DNA from 3 places in the Agrobacterium burrii genome. Region 3 is predicted to be linked to each of the others. Evidence: riboswitches for the same ligand, from Rfam matches in the RefSeq annotation. Region 3 holds a riboswitch; each other region holds the start of a gene.

Region 1 (5,639 bases), on a different contig from region 3:
TACCCGGCCGCAAAGGCCGTGACCGATGGCGAGATTGCGGTCTCCGAGGCCTTAGCTCGCGGCGCCCGTTCGCTGCTGCTGGTTGGCGCACTTGGGGGAGAAAGAAGCGACCACGCGCTTCAGCACCTTCTGTACGCTGTGGCGCTCGCCGAACGGGGTATCGAGGTAACGCTGACGTCAGGTGAAGAGGAGGCCCGGCCGCTGCTTCCCGGTTCGCTGGATGTCGATCTGCCGCCCGCTTCACTGTTTTCGGTGGCCGGTTTTACCGCCCTTGCGGGGCTTGATATCGGCAATGTGCGTTATCCGCTCGTGGATTTTGCGCTTGCTTTCGGTTCCTCCCGCACTATTTCCAATGTCGCAAATGGCGGCCCTGTGCATTTTTCGCTGAAAAGCGGCAAAGCCATCGTGCTCGCTCGCCCCTATGATCTGACCGGAGCCTGACACCTTGGCACCCCCTATTTTGAAACTCGACGACATCAAGCTGACGTTCGGCGTAACCCCGCTGCTCGACGGCGCCAATTTTCAGGTGGAGCCGGGCGACCGCATCTGCCTTGTCGGGCGCAACGGTTCGGGCAAGTCGACCCTGATGAAGATTGCTGCCGGTCTGGTCGAGGCGCAGTCGGGCGAGGTTTTCCGCCATCCTTCCGCTACCATCCGTTATCTGGAGCAGTCGCCTGATTTTGCCGGTTACGATACCGTTCAGGCCTATGCCGAAGCGGGGCTTGGTCCCGGCGATGATCCCTATCGTGTGACTTATCTGCTTGAGCATCTGGGGCTGACGGGACAGGAAAATCCGGCAAGCCTTTCCGGCGGCGAAGCGCGGCGTGTGGCCCTTGCCCGCGTCATGGCGCCGGAACCCGATATTCTGATGCTGGACGAACCGACCAACCATCTGGACCTGCCGACCATCGAATGGCTCGAAAGCGAATTGCAGCAGACGCGCAGCGCGCTGGTGCTGATTTCGCACGACCGGCGTTTTCTGGAGAAGGTCTCGACTTCGACCGTGTGGCTCGATCGCGGCCAGTCCCGCCGTCTCAATCGCGGTTTTGCGCATTTCGAGGAATGGCGCGACAAGGTTCTGGAAGAGGAAGAGCTGGAGCAGCACAAGCTCGGCAAGGCGATCGAGCGCGAAGAACACTGGATGCGTTATGGCGTGACCGCGCGGCGCAAGCGCAATATGCGCCGCGTCGGCGAGCTTCAGGCCATGCGCGCGGATTATCGCGGCCACAAGGTGCCGCAGGGTTCGGTGCAGGCGACCGTCACCGAAGGGCGCGAGTCGGGCAAGCTGGTCATCGAGGCCGAGGCCATCACCAAGTCTTACGGCGAGCGGGTCATCATCGCGCCGTTTTCTCTGCGGGTGCATCGCGGCGATTGCATTGGCCTTGTCGGCCCGAATGGCGCCGGAAAAACCACGCTTTTGAAGATGCTGACCGGCGAGCTTCAGCCCGATAGCGGCACGGTGAAGCTCGGTACCAATCTGGAGATCGCGACGCTTGACCAGAAGCGCGAGGATCTCAATCCAACCGAAACGCTTGCGCATTACCTGACCGATGGCCGGGGTGACAACCTGCTGGTCAATGGCGAAGTGAAGCATGTGACGGGCTACATGAAGGATTTCCTGTTCCAGCCGGAACAGGCCCGCACGCCGATCCGCAACCTTTCCGGCGGCGAGCGCGCCCGGCTTATTCTGGCGCGCATTCTGGCGCGGCCGACCAACCTTCTGATCCTCGACGAGCCGACCAACGATCTCGATATCGAAACGCTCGATCTGTTGCAGGAAATCGTTGCGGGTTTTTCCGGCACTGTCATCCTCGTCAGCCATGACCGCGATTTCCTCGACCGCACCGTCACCTCCACCATCGCACCCGCCAATCCGGACCAGCCGGACGGACGCTGGATCGAATATGCCGGCGGTTATTCTGATATGATGGCGCAGCGCAAGGGTGCTGCGGAGGAAAAACGCAAGGCTGAGAGGCAGGAAAAGGCGAAGGCCACACCTTCCACTTCCGCTACGCAGGATACGTCGAAGGCCAAGGGCAAGCTCTCCTTCAAGCAGAAATTCGCGCTCGAAAATCTGCCGAAGGAGATGGAAAAGACGCAGGGCGAAATCGCAAAACGCGAGCAGCGTATGGCTGATCCCAACCTCTTCGCCAAGGACCCGGCCGTTTTCAACACGCTGGCGCAGGAAATGACCAAGCTGCGCGAAAAGCTGGAGACCATGGAAGAGGAATGGCTGGAGCTGGAGATGCTGCGCGAGGAAATGGAAGGCTGATTGCGACGGGGTTTCTTGAACGAGGCGTCATCCGCCTTTGACAGGACGGCAAAATTGCCGTTTCCTGTGCCGGTTCGGAGGAGTTCAAAAAATGCGCATGATCTTCGTCAACCTGCCCGTCAAGAATATCGAGACATCGAAAAGCTTCTTCACGGCGCTCGGTTTCAGCTTCAATCCGGAATATTCTGACGATCGCACGCTCTGCATGATCGTGGAGGAAAACATCTTCGTGATGCTGCTTCAGGAAGAGCGTTTTCGCGATTTCATCAATGGCGACATTGCCGATGCGAAGCAGAGTACGGAAGTGCTGACCTGTCTTTCCGCCGGAAGCCGCGAGGAAATCGACCGGATGATCGCAACCGCGCTCGCCTCCGGCGGCAGCAGCTGGAAACCCGTTCAGGATCACGGCTTCATGTATGCCGGCAGTTTTCAGGATCCGGACGGTCACGTCTGGGAACTGGTGCATATGACGGCGCAGGGTTGACCGCAGCCATCTTGCCAATCCCTGACGGCGGGACTACATCATCATCATGATCTAACGGGGTGTCTTTTGTGCTTGCGTGCAAAAGGCTGAGAGGCTTGCCAACCCGAAGAACCTGATCCGGTTCATACCGGCGGAGGGATTAGACGGCTTCAAGGCAGGCGGCTATTTCCCTTTTTGTTTTGAGGAGATACCCGTGCGCCGTCGTCTTTTCCTGAATTCCATCGTTGCCGTTTCGCTGTTTCTGCCCGCTCTTGCCACCGCGCAGGATCGACAGGAACTCACCGTCTATACCTATGAAAGCTTCGTTTCCGAATGGGGTCCCGGTCCCAAAGTGAAAGAAGCCTTCGAGAAGGTTTGCAACTGCACGGTCAATTTCGTCGGTGTGGCGGATGGCGTGGCACTGCTGAACCGCCTGAAGCTGGAAGGTGCGGGGTCCAAGGCGGATGTGGTGCTCGGTCTCGATACCAACCTTGTCGCGGAAGCGAAGCAGACCGGCCTTTTCGATGTCAGTGGCATCGATGCATCGGCGGCCAAGGTGCCGGGCGGTTACAAGGATGATGTTTTCGTCCCTTACGACTACGGTCATTTCGCAGTCATCTATGACACGCAGACGATAAAAAATCCGCCGACGAGCCTGAAGGAACTGGTGGAAGGCGACCCTTCGCAGAAGATCGCCATTCAGGACCCGCGAACCTCCACGCCGGGCCTTGGTCTGCTGCTGTGGGTAAAATCCGTTTACGGCGACAAGGCCCCGGAGGCTTGGGCCAAGCTCCGGAAACGCATTCTCACCGTAACGCCGGGCTGGTCGGAATCCTATGGTCTCTTCACCAAGGGTGAGGTGCCGATGGTGCTTTCCTACACCACCTCGCCCGCTTATCACATGGTTGCGGAAAAGACGGATCGTTATCAGGCAGCCTCCTTCTCGGAGGGGCATTACATCCAGATCGAAGTGTCCGGCCTGCTCAAAAACGCGCCGCACAAAGAATTGGCGAAGCAGTTTCTTGCTTTCACGCTCACATCAGGTTTTCAGGACGCCATTCCGGAAAACAACTGGATGATGCCGGTTGCGGCAACGTCCAAGCCGTTGCCCGAGGCGTTTTCCAAACTCGTCGTGCCTGCCAAGACCTTCCTGATGGACCCGGAAGAGGTGGCGAAGAACCGCAAGGCGTGGATCGACGAATGGCTTGCGGCCATGAGCATGAATTGACGAAGAGGCGCACCCGCGCATGATGCTGCGTCGCGATTACCGACGGTCGATTATTTTTGGGACGGTGGCCTTTGCCGCCGTTTTCCTGTTCATGGCGCTCGGCGTTGCTGCTCTTTTGTCTTTCGATGCCGGCGTATCCGCTGCGGGCATCATGGATGCCTATACGCTGCGTATTCTGCGTTTCACGCTGTATCAGGCAACGCTTTCCACCTTTCTTTCGATTGGTCTCGGCCTGCCGGTGGCGATGGCGCTTGCGCGTCGACGCGACTTTCCGGGGCGGATATGGATCATCCGGCTGATGGCGGTGCCGATGGGTTTGCCTGTCATCGTCGGCGCCTTCGGCATCATCGCCATCTGGGGCAGGCAGGGCGTCTTGAATACGGCTCTTGTTTTTGCCGGCGCGGAGCAACCCTCCAGCATTTACGGCCTTTCCGGGATTCTTATTGCCCATGTGTTCTTCAATCTGCCGCTTTGCGTGCGGTTGATGCTGGCCGGGCTGGAACGTATTCCGGGCGAATATTGGCGCATTGCGGCGAGCCTTGGCATGGGACCGATTTCGACTTTCCGCTTCATCGAATGGCCGGCGATTTCACGGCTTGTTCCCGGCATTGCCGGCCTTGTCTTCATGCTGTGTGCCACCAGCTTTACGCTGGTGCTTCTCTTGGGTGGCGGACCGGCGGCTACGACGCTGGAGGTGGCGATCTATCAGGCGTTACGGTTCGATTTCGATCCGCAGCGGGCGATCGCGCTTTCGGTTCTGCAGATTGTCCTGACCGGGGCTTTGCTCGGCCTTCTTGCCTTTCTGCCATCGCCGGAAGCAGAGATAGCCTCGCTTGGGCGTCCCCTTCGCCGTTTCGATGGCAAAAGTACCGGTGCACGCCTTTGGGATGGGGCGGCAATCATTCTTGCGGTTTTGCTGATTGGACTGCCGTTGGTCGCGACAACCGTCTCAGGCTTTGGGGCCGATCTACCGCGCCTTTTGTCTGCGCCGATCTTCCTGCGCGCGGCGGCGACCAGCCTTGCCATCGCCGCGCTCTCCGCAACTCTCGTCGTGCTCTGCTGTTTTGCGATCATCAGTGCCCGTCAGGCCGTTGGTTCACGGCGGCAGGCGGCTCGGCCCTTGCGCTTTCTGTCCGCCACGCTCGGCGCGGGGTCTTCGCTTGTACTGCTGGTGCCGCCTGTTGTGCTCGGAAGCGGATGGTTTCTGCTGTTGCGGCCCTTCGGTGACGTCAGCTTTTATGCGCCGGTTCTCGTGGCGATCGTCAATATGCTGATGGCGCTGCCGCTTGCCATGCGGGTATTGGAGCCGGCCTTTACCAGCCATTTTCTGCGCACCGGCCGGCTCTCCGCCAGTCTCGGGCTTCAGGGGTTGACGCGGCTACGATTTGCCGATCTGCCGGTTCTGTGGCGGCCTTCGGTTATGGCGTTTTCCTTTGCCATGGCGCTGTCGCTTGGTGATCTCGGGGCGGTTGCCCTGTTCGGGTCGGAAAATTTCATCACCTTGCCATGGCTGGTTTACAGCAATATGGGCAGTTACCGCACCAATGACGCCGCCGGATATGCGTTCATCCTCGGTGTCGTCTGCCTGCTGCTTGCTGCGGGCGGCGTTTCACGGCAATCGGCAAAGGCAAGCACATGACTGGCGATGATTTCGCAGTTCAGCTGGACAAGGTCAG
Region 2 (5,639 bases), on a different contig from region 3:
TCTTGCGAATATGCGCCGGCGAGGCATTGCTGTCTGCGAATTTCGCAAATTCGGTGTAGGGCAGGAAGGGTGGATCAGTTTCGGCCAGATGATGCTGGAACAAGCCGTCGAAATCTTCACCTGACAGATGGAAAAAGCCGGCATTGTGGAAATAGTCGAGTTCCCGGTTCGCCAGGTCCAGCCGGTTGATGGCGACTGTGGTTTTGCCGTGTTCCTTCTGATAGCTCACCCCATGGGTATCGGGCATATAGAAGCTGTCCATCTCGATCAGGCAGATGCGGCCGCGCTCCAGTTGCGCTTCGATGTGGTTTTCCACCCGGTCAAAGATCGCAAGCTCGGTGGCGCGAACGCCATAAAGCGCTTCGAGATCTTCCAGCGGCACCTTGAAGAAGGTGAACTGGTCGCCCTCGAAATCCTGTGTGAGGGTGAAACCGAACATGGCTTCCGGCGGCAGGCCCTTGGCCGCCAGCACCTCGATCCACAAATCAATGTAGCAATTGGTTTCCGGCCACATCCTCTCGGAAGAATGGAGCGGATGTTGCACATAGTTTTTGGGATCGAGACCGGGGAAAATCTGCCGCATGGATAATCAGCCCCAGAGGGTTTCCACGACCTTTGCAGGCCATTTCTTCACATCCAGACCATGATGGGCAAACAGCGCCAGCGCGATGCGCTCAAGGCCGAAACCGACGCAGGCGGTATGGGCGACATCGCCGTTGGCGAGGTTGAGGCCCCATTTTTGGCCGAAGGCATCCTGATGATAGTTGAAGCTCATGCAGGCTGTCGGGTTGGTCGTCGATGTGACCGGGATCAGCAGTTCGAATTTGAGGTTCTGATCGCGCTGGTTGTTAGCGAGCATTTTGCCGGCACGGCCGAAGAAAGGATCGTTGGCGACATCGATGGTGACGTCGAGCCCGACCGCCTTCATCATCTCCACGCCGCGATCCATCCAGGTCTGGCGGAATTCGGTGACGTCGGAATCGGTGCCCATGCAAACATATTCGCGCATGCGGAAAAGCTGCTGGCGCGCCGGATCCTTGGAGGGCTCATGGCGGAAACAATAGGACTGGATGTCATAGAGACCGCCGCCGGCAGGTAGCGCGCCGCGCTTGGCGATTGTCGGATAAAGCGGATAGCAGGCCGCCGGCGTCAGCACGATGTCGGTGGCTTTCTGGTCCTTGGTCCAGTCTTCGCCCTCATCCATGGATTTCAGAAGGCTGACATGGTCAAGCTCGCAGCCGCAGAAGGAATGGACCGTGCCGGCCAGCTGCGGAAAGCTCTTCATGTAGCCGCTTTTTTCAAAATAGGCGCGGTTGATGCCGGGCGGAAAACGGATCGCTTCGGCGCCATCGGCGGCGCCCGTGCGGTCGATCAGCCGCTCGAATGCGGCAATCACGTCCTCGAACTGGCCACTGCGGCCATAAAGACCGTCCACACCGGTTTCAATCAGCAGGCCTTCTTCGAACAGTCGATCGAGGAACGATGTTTGCATGTCCATGGTCTTATCCCAAGAGGCTGGTGTCCTGCCTGTGAACCAGCAGGAGGTTGGCGGAATTGCCGAGAATACGGTCGTTGGAAATCATCAAACGGGCGGAATGTGCGTCGCGCAGATGCCGGCCGAGGCTGTAGGGCGTGCCGTTCTTGTAACCCATGATGCCGCAGACCAGCATGGCGTGATCGATGATCTCAAGAATGGTTTCCGAAGAGCAGATCTTCACATTGTTCATGGCGACGGCAAAGGCCATGGACATCAGCTTTTCGGCGTCACTCTTGGTGTCTTCGTAAGCCTTGATGCCGGCAATGATGTTGGATTTCACCACCTGCAGCTTGGTGGAAACCTCGGCAAGCCGGATCGCGCCGGGAGGAGCGGTGCCGGGCGACTTGCGTGCCGCGGCCCTGACAAAGGATTGCGCGCGCAGCACCGCATCCGACGCGATGCCGTACCAGACGGCGCTCCACAGAAGATGGGAGCTTGCGAGCATGGATTGCGCGGCGATTTCCGCAAAAGGTTTCGGGAAAATCTGCGCTGCGGGAGCTTCGCCACGAAACAGGAAACCGTCCGAACAGGTGCCGCGCATGCCGAGCGTATCCCAGATATGGGTCTTTTCGAGCGTATACTGGCTTTTCAGGAAAACGGTCATCACCTGATCGGCCGGCGCGGCATCCTTGTGGGCGCGCGAGGTGATGAGGATCGCATCGGCATTGCTGCCATAGGAAATGACGGTGGCGTCCTTTTCCAGCCGGCAAAATTCGCCCTCGACCTCGATCGCACAGATGGAATTGCGCAGATTGCCGCCAATGCCGCCCTCGGTGGTTGCGGAGCCGAGCAGAAGCTGTTCACCGGCGATGCGGCTCATGAAGCCCGCATGCCATGCGCTTGTCTCGCCATGTTCCACCAGGCTGGACAGCTTGATGTGGTGCATGGCGAAAATCATCGCCGTTGCCGAACAGGCCTGGCCAAGCCGCGCGCAGATATCGGCGATTTGCTGCAGGGATGCGCCTTCGCCGCCCAGCGAGGAGGGGACCTGGATGCCCAGCAGGCGTTCCTGCCGCAGCGCATCGACAGCTTCCTGCGGGAAGCTGCCGGTGACATCCACCTCGTCTGCATGTTTGGCGGCAATGGTCGCGACACGGCCCGCGCGCGCGGACAGCGTTTCATCCTGCGGCGCTACGGTCACGTTCATCAGGCTGCCTCTTTACCATCCAGAATGAGCTTAACGGTGTCTTCAATGGCCTTGATGCTGGCGAAGGACTTGCGGTTCAACAGATTGTCGGGAAACTCGATATCGAATGCTTCTTCGATGCCCAGCATCAATTGCACCGATGCAAAGGAAGAGAGGCCTGCCGCATAAAGATCTGCTTCATCTGCAATCGTATCGACGGGGGTGGGAAGCTGGCCGAATTTTGCCAGTATTTCACGAATAGTCGCATTCATTCCGACGGATCTCCAATGAAATTAACATTAGGAAGGTTTGTGCTTATCGTTATGTCGCAAACGATAATATTCACCTAAACCGTTAGGTTAATTACAACTAACGGCAGCATGCGCCATTCCCGCACCTTTGCCAAGCGTTGATCGGCGGCCTTGACAAAAGGCGGCCGGTGTTTTTTGCTGTGAGCCATTCACCAGGGGTGTCCCGTCAAGGGGCTGAGATTCTGCTTTCATGCGCAGTGACCCGTTGAACCTGATCCAGTTCATACTGGCGTAGGGACGGTGCAAAGACCGAAGGTCGGCTGGCGTGTGCAATGCGCTGTCGGCGCTGCGGTATTTTCCATCATTCCGGCTCGAACTGGGTCTCCACTGTCAAACTTTGGAGCCTCATGATGAATATCGCTGCCAAGACTATCCCGCTGTCGGTTACCACCGGACCGCATGCCGCCTCCACGAAAATCCATAAACCGGGAATCCTGCATCCGCATATTCGCGTGCCGATGCGCGAGATCGCGGTGCACCCGACGGCGGGCGAACCGCCGGTAACAGTCTATGATTCCTCCGGTCCCTACACCGATCCCACACATCCCGTTCTGATTGAAAAGGGTCTGCCGCGACTGCGTCACGACTGGGTCGTGGCACGCGGTGATGTCGAGGCTTACGAGGGCCGGCACGTTAAGCCGGAGGATAACGGCTTTGCCACCGGCGAGCGCCTGACCCCCGAATTTTCCGTGCGCCACCAGCCACTCAGGGCGACTGCCGGCAAAGCGGTGACACAGCTTGCCTATGCGCGGGCTGGCATCATCACACCGGAGATGGAATTCATCGCCATCCGCGAAAATCTCGGGCGCGAGGCGGCCAAGGAGAAGCTGGTGCGCGACGGCGAGAGTTTCGGCGCGCATATCCCTGATTACGTGACGGCGGAATTCGTTCGGCAGGAAGTGGCGTCGGGCCGGGCCATCATTCCCGCCAATATCAATCATTCGGAACTTGAGCCGATGATCATCGGCCGTAATTTTCTGGTGAAGATCAACGCCAATATAGGCAATTCCGCCGTTACGTCCTCCATGGCGGAAGAGGTGGAGAAGATGGTCTGGGCGATCCGCTGGGGTGCGGATACCGTCATGGACCTCTCGACCGGGCGCAACATTCACAATATCCGCGAATGGATCATCCGCAATTCGCCGGTGCCGATTGGCACGGTGCCGCTTTATCAGGCGCTGGAGAAGGTCAATGGCATTGCCGAAGACCTCAACTGGGAGGTGTTTCGCGATACGCTGATCGAACAGGCAGAGCAGGGTGTGGATTATTTCACCATCCATGCCGGCGTGCGGCTGCATTACATTCCGCTCACCGTCAACCGCGTTACCGGCATCGTCTCCCGCGGTGGGTCGATCATGGCCAAGTGGTGTCTGCATCATCATCGCGAAAGCTTCCTTTATGAGCATTTCGACGAGATTTGCGATATCTGCCGCGCCTATGACGTCTCCTTCTCGCTGGGCGATGGCTTGCGTCCCGGCTCGATTGCCGATGCCAACGACGTGGCGCAGTTTGCCGAGCTGGAAACGCTGGGGGAGCTGACGCAGATCGCCTGGGCCAAGGATTGCCAGGTGATGATCGAAGGCCCCGGCCATGTGCCGATGCACAAGATCAAGGAGAATATGGACAAACAGCTGAAGACCTGCGGCGAGGCGCCCTTCTATACGCTTGGGCCGCTGACCACCGATATCGCGCCCGGTTACGACCATATCACGTCAGGTATCGGGGCGGCGATGATCGGCTGGTTTGGCACGGCGATGCTTTGCTACGTCACGCCGAAGGAACATCTCGGCCTTCCTGATCGTAACGACGTGAAGGTCGGCGTCATCACCTACAAGATCGCCGCCCATGCTGCCGATCTTGCCAAGGGCCATCCGGCCGCACAGGTGCGGGACGATGCGTTGTCGCGCGCAAGGTTCGAGTTCCGCTGGGAAGATCAGTTCAACCTATCGCTCGACCCGGATACGGCTCGGTCCTTCCATGATGAGACCCTGCCGAAGGAGGCGCACAAGGTTGCGCATTTCTGCTCCATGTGCGGACCGAAATTCTGCTCGATGCGGATTTCCCATGATATCCGCGCCGAGGCGCAAAAGGAGGGACTGGAGGCGATGGCCGCCCGCTTCAAGGAAGGTGGCGAGCTTTATATGCCGCTTCCTACGCCTGCGAATGCCGAATAGGATGCGCGTCCTTGTCAAGGGAACGGGGGTCGCCGGATTGACGGCGGCCTTCGAACTGGCGCGGAGCGGCGTTGCTGTCGAGGTGTCGGAGCGCAATTCCGAGCTTTCTCGCGGGGCGTCGTTCTATGCGGGCGGCATGCTGGCGCCCTGGTGCGAGCGTGAAAGCGCGGAAGAAGCGGTTCTGGCACTGGGCAAGGCGGCGCTCGACTGGTGGGACGAGGCGACCCCCGGCCTTGTGGTCCGCAACGGCACGCTGGTCGTCGCACCCGCCCGCGACAAAGCGGAGCTGTCGCGCTTCGCATCGCGGACCAGCGGCTATCGCTGGGTGGGTGAAGGCGAAATCGCCGCTCTGGAGCCTGACCTTGCCGGTCGCTTTCGGTCCGGACTTTATTTTGCGGATGAGGGGCATCTCGATCCGCGCCTTGCTCTGAAATCGTTGCATGAGCGGCTTTGCGCCATGGGTGTGCCGTTTCATATGGGCGTTTCGGTGG
Region 3 (5,639 bases):
TCCTGTTCAACAGCTTCATGGTGGCGCTGCTTTCGACCGCGCTCACCATTCTGATTTCGGTGCTGGCGGCTTATGCGCTGGCGCGGCTCAACCTCAAATACCGGGCGCTGATCCTCTCACTCATCATCGCCGTTTCCACCTTTCCGCTGGTGACGCTGCTGGTGCCGCTGTTCGAAATCATGCGGGCGCTCAACCTGCTCAACAGCTGGACAGCGCTGATCCTGCCCTACACCGTGCTGTCGCTGCCGGTCTGCACCCTGATGCTGGTCTCCTTCTTCGAAAGTATCCCGCGCGATCTCGAAAATGCCGCCATGATCGATGGCTGCACCCGCATCGGGGCGCTGTTCAAGGTGGTGGTGCCGCTCTGCGCACCGGGCGTTTTTACCGCCGGCATTCTCGCCTTCGTCAATGCCTGGGATGAGTTCCTGCTGGCGCTTTCCTTCAATTCCAATCCGGCCCTTCGCACCCTGCCCGTCGGCATCCAGCTTTATCAGGGTGAATTCGCTTTCCCCTGGCCGGTCATTTCGGCGGCGCTGGTGGTTGGCATCGTGCCGGTCGCGATCCTGATCGTCATCTTTCAGGAACGGGTTGTCTCCGGCCTCACCGCCGGCGGTCTCAAGGGTTAAACAGGTACAGTCATGCAATTCGAAAAGACCAAAGACGGCTTCACGCTCGCAATCGGCGGCCGTACCATCCTTGCCCATTCGCCTGACAATCCCGCCTTCTTCGCGGGTTCTGGCCGCGAGCGGATGGATATGTATCGCGGCAATTTCGACATCGAGGACTATGTGATCGAGCGAACTGCCCTGCGCCATGCCGAGTTGAATGGCGACAGCGTTACGCTTTCCTCCGCACCCGGACAGGCGCCGCGCCTTCGCCTGACGCTGGACGGCAACGCTATCAGGCTGGCTGCGCTGGATGAAACCATCAATCGTCTGTGGCTGCGCGTCGTCGCGGAAACGGATGAGCACGTCTGGGGCGGCGGCGAGCAGATGTCCTATTTTGACATGCGCGGACGGCGTTTTCCGCTTTGGACTTCCGAACCCGGCGTCGGTCGCGACAAGACCTCGGAGCTTACCTTCAAGGCCGATGTCAGCGGCAAGGCGGGCGGCGATTATTACAACACAAACTACCCGCAGCCGACCTACCTCTCGTCGCGCAAATACGCGCTGCATGTGGAAACCAGCGCCTATTCGGTCTTCGATTTCCGCAACGGCGATTTCCACGAAATCGAAATATGGGCTATCCCGGAAAAGATCGAGTTCTTCGCGGGCGATGCCTTCACCGATATCGTCTCCGCCCTCTCGCTGCGGTTCGGACGCCAGCCGGAACTGCCGGAGTGGATCTATAATGGCGCGATCATCGGGCTAAAGGACGGCGTCAGCTCCTTTGCCCGGCTGGAGAAAATCCGTGCTGCCGGAACGAAGGTTTCCGGCCTCTGGTGCGAGGACTGGGTGGGCCTGCGCCAGACATCTTTCGGCGCGCGCCTCTTCTGGGACTGGCAGGCCAATGACACCCGCTACCCGCATCTGCGCCAGAAGATCGCCGAACTTGCCGATCACGACATTCGTTTCCTGGGCTATGTGAACCCCTATCTCTGCGTTGACGGCCCGCTGTTCCCGGTCGCCGAAGAAGCCGGTTATTTCGCCACGGATGCGGACGGCAAGACGGCGCTGGTGGATTTCGGTGAATTCGACTGCGGCGTGGTGGATTTCACCAATCCGGCCGCGGCCGACTGGTTTGCCGAACAGATCATCGGCAAAAACATGCTCGATTTCGGCCTTTCCGGCTGGATGGCCGATTTTGGCGAATATCTGCCGATCGATATCAACCTTTCCAACGGCGTCGACGCCAAGCTGATGCACAATGCCTGGCCCACCCTCTGGGCCGAGGTTAACGCGAAAGCCGTCGAAAGCCGGGGCAAAACCGGCGAGGCGCTGTTCTTCATGCGCGCAGGCTTCACCGGCGTGCAGGCCCATTGCCCGCTGATCTGGGGCGGTGACCAGTCGGTGGATTTCTCCCGCCATGACGGCCTCGTCACCGTCATCTGCGGCGCGCTGTCCTCCGGCCTCATGGGTAACGCCTACCACCATTCCGATATCGGCGGTTACACCAGCCTGTTCGGCAATGTCAGGACGGCGGAACTCATCATGCGCTGGACGGAAATGGCCGCCTTCACGCCTGTGATGCGCACCCATGAGGGCAATCGCCCGCGCGACAATCTCCAGATCGATCAGGACGACACGGTTCTTGCCCATTTCGCCCGCATGACGGCGATCTATGTCGCGCTCGCCCCCTATCTGAAATCGCTTTCCGCAGAGGCGGCTGAGACTGGCCTGCCGGTGCAACGTCCGCTTTTCCTGCATTATGAGGACGACCGGCAGACCTACGCCATTCAGGACAGCTATCTCTATGGAGCCGACATGCTGGTTGCGCCGGTCTGGAAAGCGGGCGAAACGCAGCGCACACTCTATCTTCCGGGCAATGGCGAATGGGTGCATCTGTGGAGCGGCGCGCGCCATCCCGGCGGACGCGAAGTCACCATCGAAGCGCCGCTCGGCCAGCCCGCGGTTTTCTATCGTGCCGATAGCAGCCATATCGCCCTGTTTGAACAGCTTCGCAGCATCTGAGCCGTTGACAGCCAGCTAAAAAAGCGACAGTTTCCGACGCATTCCGAGGGGAGCACCGCACGGTGCTGAGATGGCGATGAGCCGGACCCTTGAACCTGATCCGGGTCATGCCGGCGTAGGAACGGAAACTGTCGCACCCTTCAGGCGCTGCCCTTTCTCTTCTCCGCTTGGCCATGATCTCCGTGATTGTCACATCTGGAGACTGAATGATGATGCTGAAACCTTCTGTCCTTCGCACATGGTGCGTTTGCGTCTGAGGTCCGGCTCATGCGTGCCACCCATGCATTGAACGGTATCGGTCTCCTGCTGCTTCTGTGGCAGGCAGGCACATGGCTGTTTGCGCCGCCGCGCTATATCCTGCCGTCGCCCGCCGATGTCGCCGCCGCCTTCTGGCGTCAGCCCGGCTTCCTGTTCGGGCAGGCCATGGTAACGTTTGGCGAAATGGCGCTCGGCCTAGCGGCCGGTGTTACGGCTGGCATTCTCGTCGCCTTCACCATCGCCGCCATCCCGCGTCTTGGCCGCCTCGTCTGGCCCATGGTTCTGGTGCTGCAGGCCTTCCCGGTCTTCGTGCTAGCCCCCATTCTCGTGCTCTGGTTCGGTTTCGGCATGGCCTCGAAAGTGGTGATGACGGCGATCATCATCTTCTTCCCCGTCGCCTCCTCCTTCACTGATGGCCTTAACCGCACGGATCGCGCCATTCTCGACGCCGCCTCGCTGACGGAGGCGAGCCACTGGCAGATCCTCACCCGGCTGCGCGTGCCGCTGGCGCTGCCATCGCTCATTTCCGGGCTGAGGGTCGCCGCCCCGCTCGCCCCGCTTGGCGCCGTCATCGGCGAATGGGTGGGTGCTTCGGCCGGGCTCGGTTTCGTCATGATCCAGTCCAATGCCCGCATGCAGACCGACACGATGTTTGCCGCCATGGCCATTCTTGCCGTCATGGCGGTGCTGCTGCGGCTCATCGTCGACCGGGCGACCGCCAATCTGGCCCCCTGGGCCAAGGAAACAGAACATACCATTCCTCTCAGATATTTACGGAGACTTTCGGCACCATGAAACGAACGCTTCTTTCCCTCGTCGTCGCGGCAGCAGGCGCATTTGCCCCCATGCAATCACAGGCAGCCGACAAGCTTACCGTATTGCTCGAATGGTTCGTGAACCCCGATCATGCGCCGATGGTGATCGCCAGGGAACGCGGTCTGTTTGCCGATGCCGGGCTGGACGTGGAACTGGTGCCGCCGGCCGACCCTTCCGCCGTGCCTCGTCTCGTTTCGGCAAAACAGGCCGATATCGGCGTGCATTACCAGCCGAACCTTTATCTCGATCACGATGCCGGCCTGCCGCTCGTGCGTTTCGGCACGCTGGTCGAAACCCCGCTGAACACCGTCACCGTTCTTGCCGATGGGCCGATCAAAAGCCTGAAAGACCTGAAGGGCAAGAAGGTCGGCTTTTCCGTTTCCGGTTTTGAAGATGCGATGCTGAAGCGCATGCTGGAAAAGGACGGCCTGACGAAGGATGATGTCGAACTCATCAACGTCAATTTCTCGCTCTCGCCGTCGCTGATCGCCGGCAAGGTGGATGCGACGCTCGGCGGTTTCCGCAATTTCGAACTGACGCAGATGAAGCTCGAAGGTCATGAGGGCCGCTCCTTCTTCCCGGAAGAACATGGCGTGCCGGCCTATGACGAGCTGATCTTCGTCACCCATCGCGATCTCGTAAAAGACAGCCGCCTGCCGCGTTTCCTCTCCGCCGTGGAACAGGCCGCGATCTTCATCACCAATCACCCGCAGGACTCCTGGCAGCTTTTCATCAAGGCCTATCCGAACCTTGACGACGCGCTGAACAAGCAGGCCTTCTTCGACACTTTGCCGCGCTTCGCCAAGCGTCCCGCCGCACTTGATCGCACCCGCTATGATCGTTTCGGTGCGTTCATGCAGGAGATGCAGCTGATCAAGCAGGCACCGAAGGCAGACGATATCGCCGTGGAGCTGCAGCAGCCATGACCGGCACTTTTCCGACAGCGGCGAAAGCCGCCGACATTCTGGAGCGGGTGCGCAAGACGCGCCCGCGCGTGCATTGCCTGATGAACACCGTGGTGCAGAAATTCACCGCCGACGGCATCACCGTCATCGGCGGCATTCCCTCAATGACCACTTCTCTGGAAGAAATCGAGAGCTTTGTCACCAAGGCGGATGCATTGACCGTCAATCTTGGCACGCTGGATGCCGAGCGGCGCAAGGTCATCCGGCTGGCAATCGAGATCGCCAATGCATCCGGCAAGCCGTGGATCGTCGATCCCGTACATTGCGACTACTCGCCATCCCGGCTGGAATTTGCTCGCGAACTCATCGCCCTCTCCCCGACCATCGTGCGCGGTAACCGCGCCGAGATGAGCCTGATCGGCGATGTGCCTGATGCGGTGCGGATCGAAACCGGACCGGTCGATCATCTCCGCGACACGACCCGTGGCGTCAGGATCGTCAACGGTCATCCATGGATGGCGAAGGTGACCGGTACCGGTTGTCTCTCGGGTGGCGTCATCGCCGCTTTCATGGCCGTGGAGAAAGATGCCCTGACGGCGGCAGCCGCAGCCCTCGCCGTCACAGGCGTTTCCGCCGAATTGGCTGCGAAACAGGCCAAAGGCCCCGGCACCTTCGAACCGGTGTTTCTGGATGCGCTTTCCGAAATCTCGGCCGAAGACATCATCAATCACGCGGAGATAGAGCATGAACAAGGTTGATTACCGCCTCAACGCATTGGTCGATGCCAGTCTTGCCGATGTCGCACCCTTACCCGAGCTTGCTTTGGCGGCCGCACTCAACGGTGCGACCATTCTGCAATATCGCGACAAGCACGGCTCGACGCGCGAAATGATCGACAACGCCCGCGCCATTCACGAGGCCATCGCCGGCACCGGCGTGCCGCTTGTTATCAACGACCGTGTGGATGTGGCGCTCGCCTCCGGCGCTGATGGGGTGCATCTCGGTGCCGATGATATGGATGCGAAGACCG

What was found. A riboswitch is a leader RNA that binds a small molecule or an ion and turns the genes downstream of it on or off. The one in region 3 is predicted to bind thiamine pyrophosphate.
Region 1: another riboswitch for thiamine pyrophosphate. It lies ahead of thiB (thiamine ABC transporter substrate binding subunit); the one in region 3 lies ahead of JZX89_RS21165 (ABC transporter permease).
Region 2: another riboswitch for thiamine pyrophosphate. It lies ahead of thiC (phosphomethylpyrimidine synthase ThiC); the one in region 3 lies ahead of JZX89_RS21165 (ABC transporter permease).

Annotation. Positions count from the first base shown of each region.
Region 1 is NZ_JAFLNA010000010.1:195,631-201,269, forward strand. It holds gene JZX89_RS18920 (thiamine diphosphokinase) at 1-441, shown strand, start outside; gene JZX89_RS18925 (ABC-F family ATP-binding cassette domain-containing protein) at 446-2,272, shown strand; gene JZX89_RS18930 (VOC family protein) at 2,364-2,756, shown strand; TPP riboswitch at 2,802-2,912, shown strand; gene thiB (thiamine ABC transporter substrate binding subunit) at 2,950-3,963, shown strand; gene thiP (thiamine/thiamine pyrophosphate ABC transporter permease ThiP) at 3,983-5,602, shown strand; gene JZX89_RS18945 (ATP-binding cassette domain-containing protein) at 5,599-5,639, shown strand, end outside.
Region 2 is NZ_JAFLNA010000020.1:88,648-94,286, forward strand. It holds gene JZX89_RS26915 (DUF1839 family protein) at 1-583, opposite strand, end outside; gene JZX89_RS26920 (amino acid--[acyl-carrier-protein] ligase) at 590-1,498, opposite strand; gene JZX89_RS26925 (acyl-CoA dehydrogenase family protein) at 1,503-2,684, opposite strand; gene JZX89_RS26930 (acyl carrier protein) at 2,684-2,935, opposite strand; TPP riboswitch at 3,119-3,230, shown strand; gene thiC (phosphomethylpyrimidine synthase ThiC) at 3,325-5,148, shown strand; partial or broken gene thiO (glycine oxidase ThiO) at 5,150-5,639, shown strand, end outside.
Region 3 is NZ_JAFLNA010000012.1:158,828-164,466, forward strand. It holds gene JZX89_RS21155 (carbohydrate ABC transporter permease) at 1-626, shown strand, start outside; gene JZX89_RS21160 (alpha-glucosidase) at 639-2,630, shown strand; TPP riboswitch at 2,667-2,769, shown strand; gene JZX89_RS21165 (ABC transporter permease) at 2,898-3,683, shown strand; gene JZX89_RS21170 (ABC transporter substrate-binding protein) at 3,680-4,630, shown strand; gene JZX89_RS21175 (hydroxyethylthiazole kinase) at 4,627-5,367, shown strand; gene thiE (thiamine phosphate synthase) at 5,354-5,639, shown strand, end outside.